Regions from separate parts of the Microbispora sp. ATCC PTA-5024 genome, predicted to be linked through region 4. Evidence: riboswitches for the same ligand, from Rfam matches in the RefSeq annotation. Region 4 holds a riboswitch; each other region holds the start of a gene.
The links. Region 4 has a riboswitch for cyclic di-AMP ahead of MPTA5024_RS34340 (coiled-coil domain-containing protein). Riboswitches for the same ligand answer to the same signal wherever they lie in the genome.
Positions count from the first base shown of each region.

Region 1: another riboswitch for cyclic di-AMP. It lies ahead of MPTA5024_RS02500 (glycoside hydrolase family 25 protein); the one in region 4 lies ahead of MPTA5024_RS34340 (coiled-coil domain-containing protein).
Region 2: another riboswitch for cyclic di-AMP. It lies ahead of MPTA5024_RS09545 (C40 family peptidase); the one in region 4 lies ahead of MPTA5024_RS34340 (coiled-coil domain-containing protein).
Region 3: another riboswitch for cyclic di-AMP. It lies ahead of MPTA5024_RS01875 (CHAP domain-containing protein); the one in region 4 lies ahead of MPTA5024_RS34340 (coiled-coil domain-containing protein).

Region 1 covers NZ_KI866522.1:552,392-554,583, reverse strand. The annotation lists gene MPTA5024_RS02505 (NADPH-dependent FMN reductase) at 1-498, opposite strand, end outside; gene MPTA5024_RS02500 (glycoside hydrolase family 25 protein) at 646-1,455, opposite strand; cyclic di-AMP (ydaO/yuaA leader) riboswitch at 1,467-1,604, opposite strand; gene MPTA5024_RS02495 (alpha/beta fold hydrolase) at 1,797-2,192, opposite strand, start outside.
Region 2 covers NZ_KI866522.1:2,153,975-2,156,166, forward strand. The annotation lists gene MPTA5024_RS09540 (hypothetical protein) at 1-203, opposite strand, end outside; gene MPTA5024_RS09545 (C40 family peptidase) at 359-907, opposite strand; cyclic di-AMP (ydaO/yuaA leader) riboswitch at 978-1,142, opposite strand; gene MPTA5024_RS09550 (C40 family peptidase) at 1,459-2,192, opposite strand, start outside.
Region 3 covers NZ_KI866522.1:409,050-411,241, forward strand. The annotation lists gene MPTA5024_RS01870 (SDR family NAD(P)-dependent oxidoreductase) at 1-302, opposite strand, end outside; cyclic di-AMP (ydaO/yuaA leader) riboswitch at 963-1,096, shown strand; gene MPTA5024_RS01875 (CHAP domain-containing protein) at 1,111-1,797, shown strand; gene MPTA5024_RS01880 (MFS transporter) at 1,864-2,192, opposite strand, start outside.
Region 4 covers NZ_KI866526.1:804,996-807,187, forward strand. The annotation lists gene MPTA5024_RS34340 (coiled-coil domain-containing protein) at 100-1,026, opposite strand; cyclic di-AMP (ydaO/yuaA leader) riboswitch at 1,061-1,197, opposite strand; gene galT (galactose-1-phosphate uridylyltransferase) at 1,277-2,192, opposite strand, start outside.

The DNA.
Region 1 (2,192 bases), on a different contig from region 4:
GGTAGGCAGCGGCCAGCTGCCGTCGGCCGCGAACAGCTCCCAGTAGCACGGCAGGCTGACGACGGCCTGGACGGGCACCGCGTGCAGCTCGCCGAACACCTCCCGCAGCTGCGCGGCCGCGTGCAGGCCGCCCGACTCCCTGCCGTACGCGACGAAGGCGACGGGCTTGGCCTGCCATTCCTCGTAGTACCAGTCGATGGCGGTCTTCAGCGGAGCCGGGAAGCTCCGGTTGTACTCGGGCGTCACCACCACGAAGGCGTCGGCCGCCGTGAGGCGCGGGCCCAGCGCCCGTACGCGGTCGGGCACGGCCTCGTCGTGGTCGGTGAGGGTGTCGGGCAGCCGCGCCTCGGCCAGGTCGATCACGTCGAGCTCGAGCTCGCGGCGCCGCCGCGCCCGTGCGGCGAACCAGGCGGCGGCCGTCGGGCCGAACCGGCCGTTGCGGGTGCTGCCGATGATGACCGCCACCCGCAACGGCGTGCCGTCCCGTGTCTCCGGCATCTGCGGCCTCCCTCGGGCTGTCCGTCCAGTACGACGATCGTGCCCGAGGGGGTTTACGGTCTGTTTACGCCGGTCTGCCGGGAGGCCGCGCTCCCGGCGTCAACCGGCGACCGCATGACGGCCTTACTGACGGCCTCGGTGAGGGCCTCAGTGACGGCCGAGCGCGCGCAGCTGGTCGGGCGTCAGCGAGGAGACGTTCTGGTCGATGGGCGTGTCCGTGTACTGGTGGATGACCCAGGTCTTCCAGTCAGCCGGGGGCGTGACCGAGCCCTTCGGGATGCCGTAGTAGGCCACCCACAGCGGGTACTGGCCGAGCCCATGGCCGTAGCGGTCGGCGAAGTTCCACCCGCTGTAGAACATCGGGGTGACGCCCGTCTTCTCCTTCACGTGGGCCAGCCACGTCTTCGCCCAGGCGTTCACGTGCTGGACCGACTCCCCGTCGGTCGTCTCGAGGTCCAGCACCAGCAGGTCGCCGGGGCGGGCCGGCTGCCGGTTCACCACCGACAGGAAGTAGTCGGCCTCCTCGACGGGGTCGTTCGAGGGGTGGCCGTAGTGGTAGACACCGCGCACGATGCCCTTCTTGGCCAGCTCGGCCCAGTGGCGGGCGAAGGCGGGGTCGACGAAGTCGAGGCCCTCGGTGGCCTTGATGATGCCGAACTGGGCCGGGCTGGCCTTCCAGTCGTGGTCGGCCTCGTATCCTGAGACGTCCTGCCCGTAGGTGGTGGCGGCCCGGGCCGACCCGGCCTTCCAGTCGTGGTCGGCGCCGTTGCCCGCCGGGTTCGCGGCGTCGCGGGTGGCGGCGTGCGCCGGTCCCGCCATGAGAGCGGGGACGGCGGCGGCCGTGCCGGCCGCCAGGGCCGCGGACAGGGCCAGGGTCGCGCCGGCGAGGGCGGGACGGGACGAGCCCAGCCGCTGTTTCAGCGAGTGGGCGGCCCAGCTGAGCCGATGGGTGGGCATGTGGGGTTGACTCCTTCTTCCATGCCGCCTACCGGGTTAGCTGACGGGTTCGGGCAGGAAGTGCCCTACGGGGCGCGGTCGCGCTCCGATTCACCCCGGAAGAGGTGGGTCCCCGGCTCCGCGAGACGCGGATTCGGCGGCCGCGCGCTCCGACGGGACGGGGTCCCACGGAAGCGCGCGGTCCGGGCAACGTGCCGGCAAGGGATACGACGGAGAGGACATCGTTCCGCATACCGGCGTTGACTAAAGGTACACACAATCCCAGAAAGGTGTAAATAGGACAAACTACTCAGTAAGGAACGATCTGGACGGTGCCCGAATGATCCTCATTCCCCGGGGGTTCAGCGGGCGAGCAGGGTCCGCAGGGCCCCGGCGACCTCGTCCGGGGCCTCCTCCGCCATGAAGTGGCCCCAGGCGACCGTGCTGTGCTCCAGGTCGGGCGCCCACGCGCGCCACAGGGCGGCGGCGTCGTAGCCGAGGGCGGAGCCCCAGTCCTGCTGCAGCACGGCGACGGGCATCCGCAGCCGGGTGCCGGCGTCCCGGTCGGCCCGGTCGTGCTCGACGTCCACGCCGGCGGACGCGCGGTAGTCGGCCACGATCGAGGGCACCGCCGCGCGGCAGGCGTCGAGGTAGGCGGCGCGGACGTCGGCCGGGACCGCTCGTGGGTCGGCGCTCCACTGATCGAGGAAGTGGCCGAAGAACGCGTCCGCGGTGGCGCCGATCATCCGCTCCGGCAG
Region 2 (2,192 bases), on a different contig from region 4:
CGGGCGACCGAGGCGCCGGTCCACATGGCGGGGTGTTCCCGGGCGATCGAACGGGCCAGCGGAAGCAGCCGGTCCGCGGGCGCGGCCGCGGCCGTGAGCCCGGCCAGCGCGACGGCGGCAGTCCCGGCGAGCAGCGCCCGGACCCCGCCCCGCCGCGCACCCGCCCGTACGGGCGGTCGCGGGCGGTGGTCGGGCGGGCGCATGGCGAGCATCGTAGTGAGCCGGCCCGGCGACCCCCGGCCCGGCGACGCCCCGATATGCCATGGCCCCGGCGTGGCGAGCCGGCCCGGCGACGCCCGGACATGCCGCGGCCCCGCCCACCGGAAGGTGGACGGGGCCGGGGCATGGACGCCTGAGGTCAGGCGCCCGGACGGACGGCGCCCGCGAAGGTGCGCCTGCGGTAGGAATCGAGCTTGTCGATCCTGACCCGCGCTCCGGTGTGCGGCGCGTGGATCATCTTGCCGTGCCCGACGTACATGCCCACGTGCCCGCCGCCGCTGCTGAAGATGAGGTCGCCGGGCTTGAAGTGCCCCCAGGAGACCTTCTTCCTCACGGCGCCGCGGATGGACCACGTCGTGCGCGGCAGCCGTACGCCCGCCTTGCGCCAGGCGTACTGGACGAGGCCGGAGCAGTCGAACGCGCGCGGGCCGGTGGCTCCCCACCGGTACGGCGCGCCGATGTGGCTCTCGGCCGCACTCACCGCTCGCCGAGCCTTGGTCCGCTGGAGGGCGGCCCTGCTCAGCTTCACCTTCCTCTTCGAGACGGCCTTCGCGGCCGAGGCCGTCTTCGTCGAGGCCGTTCTGGAGACGGCCGTGGCGGACGTCTCCGTGGCCACCTTGGTGACCGTCACTGTCACCGAGTCCGCCGCCGCCGGCTGGGTGCCGACGGCCCCCATGGACGCCGTCAAGGCGACGCCTCCAAGGGTGATGCGGGCAAGACGGGACAGACTAGCGGGGGTGGTAGACAGGATCTCTCCTCGGTTCTTCCGCTTGCGCCTACCGGGTTAGCTGACGGATTCGGGCGGGGAAGTCGCCCTACGGCGCTGGAACGCGCCGATTCACCCCGTGACCCTCCACACCGGAAGGTCGAGTGGTTCCCCGGCTCCGTGCCTCCTGACTGCACGGACTCGGCAGGTCACCGCGCCCAGGGGCCCCTGCACGGGGTTGTAGGCGTTGGCGGCGGTGACGGATCGATTCGGCGGAGATCAGCTGGACGGCCGATGCCCGCCGTGGCGGCGTTTCGTGCTCGCCGCGGCCCAGAAGCTACCGAGGGGTTCCGGCGTTCGGCAAAGCCCGGACGCCGAATGAAGATCGAAATAACAGAACGGCAAAGAGAAAACCGCAGGATACCCACGTCACATTTACATAAATGTGACTCTGCTCACATTTGCCGAATCAGACCCTGAAAACGGTCACAGGAGTCACTGCCGTACCACTGATATGTGATCTTCCGGCCCGCCTACGGGCGGACGGCACCGATCGGGTGGTACTCGGCGAGTGTGACAATCTTCACAACGTCGCCGGTCTGCGGGGCGTGGACGACCTTCCCGTCCCCCGCGTACATGCCCACGTGGCCGAAGCCCGCGTGGAAGAGGAGATCGCCCGGCTGGAGGTCGTCGAGCGGCACCCGCCGGCTCGCGCCCCACGCCCACTGCTCGTAGCTGGTCCTGGGCAGGCTCACCCCGGCGGCGGCCCAGGACGCCTGGACGAGGCCGGAGCAGTCCCAGGAGCCCGGGCCGGTGCCCCCGTAGCGGTAGGGCTTGCCGACCTGCTTGTAGGCGAACTGCAGGGCCGCGAGCGCGTCGCCGGAGGCGGGCCCCCGGTAGGAGACGCCGGCGCTGTTCGGGTCGCCCACGTTGTACGCGCCCAGCGAGCGCAGCAGCTTGGTCTGCTCGCTGACGAGCCGCTCGACCTTGTCCTTCTGGTCGCGCAGGTCGGTCTTCACCTGGGCGGCCTGGTCGTACAGCGTCTTCTTCCTGTCGCGCTGCTGCTTGAGGCCCTTGATCGCGTCCTCGTACTCCTCGAGCCGCTTGGCCCTCTCCTGGGAGATCTGGTCGAGGGCGGCCAGGCTGCTGAGCATCGACTCCGGGTCGGGGCTGTACAGCACGTTGCCCCACGAGCCCATGTCGCCGACCTGGTAGGTGTTGACCGCCAGGGAGACCAGGCCGCTGCGCAGGGCCTCGACCCGGCTGT
Region 3 (2,192 bases), on a different contig from region 4:
ACGGGCCGCGCCTCGGCCACCCCGGCCTCCTCGGGCGTCGCCATGCCCTCGAAGACGCCCGCGTTGTTGACCAGCACGTCGAGCCGGCCCTCCCGCTCGCCGAGCTCGGCCGCCGCGGCGGCGACGGAGTCGTCGTCGGTCACGTCGAGCCGCAGCCACCGGGCGCCGAGGTCGGCGGCCGCGGTCCGGCCGCGCTCCGCGTCGCGAGCGCCGAGGTAGACGGTGTGGCCGAGGGCGGTGAGACGGCGGGCGGTCTCGCGCCCCAGGCCCCTGGTGCCGCCGGTGACGAGGGTGATGGTCATCGTGATGCCTTTCGCGTCGGATGCCGGGTTACGGATGAGAGCCTCGGCCCGTACGCGAGGACGTGGGTAGGCCCCTGTCTTCCTGGGGTCGGCAGGGACAGTCAGCCGGATGACCTGCTGGGACCCGTGCCGTCGCCGTTACCCGTACGTAAAGAATTCGGCCCCCGCAGGGCGGCGCCGAGGGGTGGTGGCGACCGGATCCGGTGAGGGGCCGGCGACCGGCGCCGGGATCACCGGCCGAGAGGCCGTCTCACAGTGCGGGCACACGTCATCCCGGAAGGTGGGACGGCTGAGGGCGACGCGCACCGGCGGCTGTGCCCGGCCGCCGGCGGAAACCCCGGCCGTACCGGCCATGGCGCCGACCGGCGGGACACCGGCCGGGCATCGGAGGCGCGGGATGCCATGGCGGAAGTCCATGATCGCTATGCGGGCCGCGCGGGTATTCCCTCTGCCGCCATCCGCCGGACGCATGCCGCCGGCCCGTCCAAGGGGTGGGTTTGCGGGAGAGTTTGCGGACCCTATCGCACGTAAAACCTGACTTGTCCTTACTTGACCGGTTTCGGTGTAGCTATTACCTTTTAGGCAGCTCAGGGCATACCTGTCCAATTCTCGGTCAAGGGTGCCCACCTCAAAACCGACGCGGCCTCCCGGCTCCGGGATGCCGCCCGGCCGTCGAATCCGCGTCCGCGCGGAGCCGGGGACCCACCTCTCCTGGGGTGAATCGGCACCTGTGCCGTAGGGCCACTTCCAGCCCGAACCCGTCAGCTAACCCGGTAGGCGGCAAGGAAGCAAGGGAGTAGACCCCAGCATGCACGCCCTTAAGACCTGTCTCCGTGCCGCACTCGTCACGGGTGTCGTCGCCAGTGCCGGTGTGTGTACCGCGTCGCTGACGGCGCACGCCGACGCCGCGCACGCCGACGCCGCGCACGCCGTGGAGCCCGCGGGCAACGGCGGCACCGCCGTCGACCCCCTCGCCCAGGCGGCGGCCACGCTTCCCAAGGTGGGCCCGGCCGACGTCATCAAGCTCGCGTCCAGCCAGGTGGGCATCAGCGAGAACGCCTACGGCGGCGGAACCAAGTTCCAGCAGTGGTACATGTCCACTCCCCGCGCCCGGCAGACGCTGGCCCGGGACGGCGGCAAGCTGTCGGCCTACCTCAACGCCCCGTGGTGCGACATGTTCGTCTCCTGGGTGGGCCAGAAGCTGGGCATCACGCCCGTCATGGGCTGGGACTCCTACACGGTCGAGCACGCCCGCTGGTTCTCCCAGCACGGCCGCTGGGGGAACGTTCCCAAGCCCGGGGCCGTGGTGTTCTTCGCCTGGAACGGCAGCAAGTCGATCGACGACATCGACCACGTTGGCTTCGTCATCAAGGACAACGGCGACGGAACGATCAAGACCGTCGAGGGCAACACGGGCAACGGCGCCGTCGAGGTCCGCACCAGGCCGACGGACTCCGTCGCGGGGTACGGCTACCCGTACTACCCCGCTTCCTGACCGGGACCGCACACAGGGGAAGCGCGCACCACTCTCGGTGCGCGCTTCCTTCGCATCCGCCCGGGTTCAGCCGACCCCGGCCGGCTCCAGGGCCGGGTCCTGGATAGGGGCCTGCGCGGCGGGGGCCGTCCCGCCGTCCCCGGTCCTGCCCCTGAGCACGACCGCGGCGAGGACGGCGGTGCCCATGAAGATCACGGCGCCGACGGCGGCGACCACGTGGAGGCCGCTGGTGAACGCGGCCCGGGCCGCGTCGAGCACGTCGGCGCCGAGCGCGGCGGGCAGCTCGCGGGCTGAGGCGACCGCGGCGGCGACGCCGCCCTTCACCGCCTCGGCCGTCTGGGCCGGCAGGCCCGCCGGCAGCGCGAGGTGGCTGCGGTAGACGAGGGCGCCGAGGC
Region 4 (2,192 bases):
CTCAAGTACGCGTCTCGTCTACCCCGAAAGTGCTGGTCACGCGGGCGCCCGCCGGGGGGAGGCGCGCGCCCGCGTGACCGTGGGGGTGGGGCGGATGGCTCAGTACATCGAGATGTGGACGTGGTCGTAGTGGTTGGCGGTGATCCCGCCCCGGTCGGCCATGGGGCGCCACCCCGGCCGGCCCAGGTTGTAGATCCGCTGCTGCCAGATGATGTACATCACGCCGAGCTTCGGGCCGTTCTTGATGGCCCAGGCGGCGATGCTGTCGCCGAGGGCCTTCATGTCCGGGGCCGGCATCGTGCCGCCCGAGCTCATCATGAAGTCGCAGGCGCGGCCGAGGGGGTGCTCGCCGCTCGTCTCGGCGCGGTAGCAGCCGACGGGGAAGCGCAGCTGGAAGTGCTGTTCGACCTCCGAGCGCATGAACCGCATCCGGGGGGTGATGTTGTCGGCGCCGCTCGGCAGTTCCGGCGCCCACGCGCCGCCGGGGCGGCGGCCGGGGGCGATCGGGATGAGCTTGTCGAGCTTGTCCTTGATCTCGTCGATCAGCCGCTCCGCGTCCGACCGCTGCTCCGCGACGTCCGCCGACTGCGTCTTGAGCTGCGCGGTCAGCGCCTTCGCGGCGTCGGCCGCCCGCTGCCGCTCGGTCCGAACCTGGTCGAACTGAGTCATGCGGGCGGCCTGCTCCTCCTGGAGCTGGTACGCCACGGTCGAGCCGTTCAGGTCGACCAGCGGGACGGGGCTGCCGGCGATCGCGCTGTCGGTCTGGTAGCGCAGGCCCGCCATGTCACGCAGCGCCTGCTGCGCCGCGTCGTAGTCGGACTGGGCGGCCGCCAGCCGCTCGCGGGCGGCCTTCTCCGACACCTTCGCCTTGGCGAGCGCCACGCGCTTGGCGTTGTAGTCGGCGATCAGGCCGTCGACCTTCTTCTCCAGCGCGGCGAGCTGTTTCCTGAGGCCGCTCTCCGTCGGCTTGGGGTCGGCGTTTCCCGCGGTGGCCGTGCCGAACACGAGCACGACGGTGGCGAGCACGCCCGCGGCCAGGGGGAATGCGCGGGGCAGAGCCCACTCCTCTCCATCTCGCCGACCGGGTTAGCTGACGGGTGCGGGCGGGAGCAGCCCGGGCGCGAGGCCTTAACCCCAGGTTCCTGTGTGGGTCCCCGGCTCCCGGGCGAGGCGCCCGGGATTAGGCGATCCGGCTGTGGCTGCCGGTGCGATGGATACTAGTGGGAAGGAAACGGTCAGTGCCAGCCCAAGTCGCAATCAATCGGAGATCAAGCCGTTACCGCGCCTCACGCAGCATCCGGGCGGCCTCCTCGGGCAGCACGTCGTTCACGAAGGCCCCCATCGCGGACTCCGACCCGGCCAGGTACTTCAGCTTGTTCGGCGCCCGGCGGATGCTGAACAGCTGCAGGTGGAGGTAGGCGAGATCGCGCCGGTACGTCACGGGCGCCTGGTGCCAGGCCGCGATGTACGGCATGGACACGCCGAACAGCCCGTCGAGCCGCCGCAGCACGTCGGTGTAGAGCGGCCCGAACGAGGCCCGCTCCTCCGCGGACAGCGCCGGGATGTCGGGCACCCGGCGGTGCGGGTAGACGTGCACCTCGAACGGGTAGCGGGCGGCGGCCGGCACGAACGCCGTCCAGTGCTCGTTCGACCCGACGACCCGCGGGCCGCGCCGCTCGGCGGCCAGCACGTCGGCGAACAGGTTGCCGCCCCGGTGGCGGGCGGCGGCGTCCAGCATCTGCCGCGTCCGCGGGGTGACGTACGGGTAGGCGTAGATCTGGCCGTGGGGGTGGGGCAGCGTGATGCCGATCTCCTCGCCCCGGTTCTCGAAGCAGAAGACCTGCTCGACGCCCGGCAGCGCGGACAGCTCCGCGGTCCGGTCGGCCCACGCCTCCATCACCAGCTCGACCTGCTCGTCCGAGAGGGAGGAGAACGACGCGTCGTGGTCGGAGGTGAAGCAGACCACCTCGCAGCGGCCGATCCCGGGACGCACCTCGCTGAGGCCGCCCACCTGCTCGTACTCGCCGACGTTGAAGCTGAAGGACGGGAAGCGGTTCTCGAACACCGCCACGTCGTACGGCGAGGGGATCTCCGAGCCCGGGTGGGCCGGGCAGAGCGGGCACTCGTCGGCGGAGGGCAGGTGGGTGCGGGTCTGCCGGTGCCGGGCGACCGCGACCCACTCGTCCATCAGC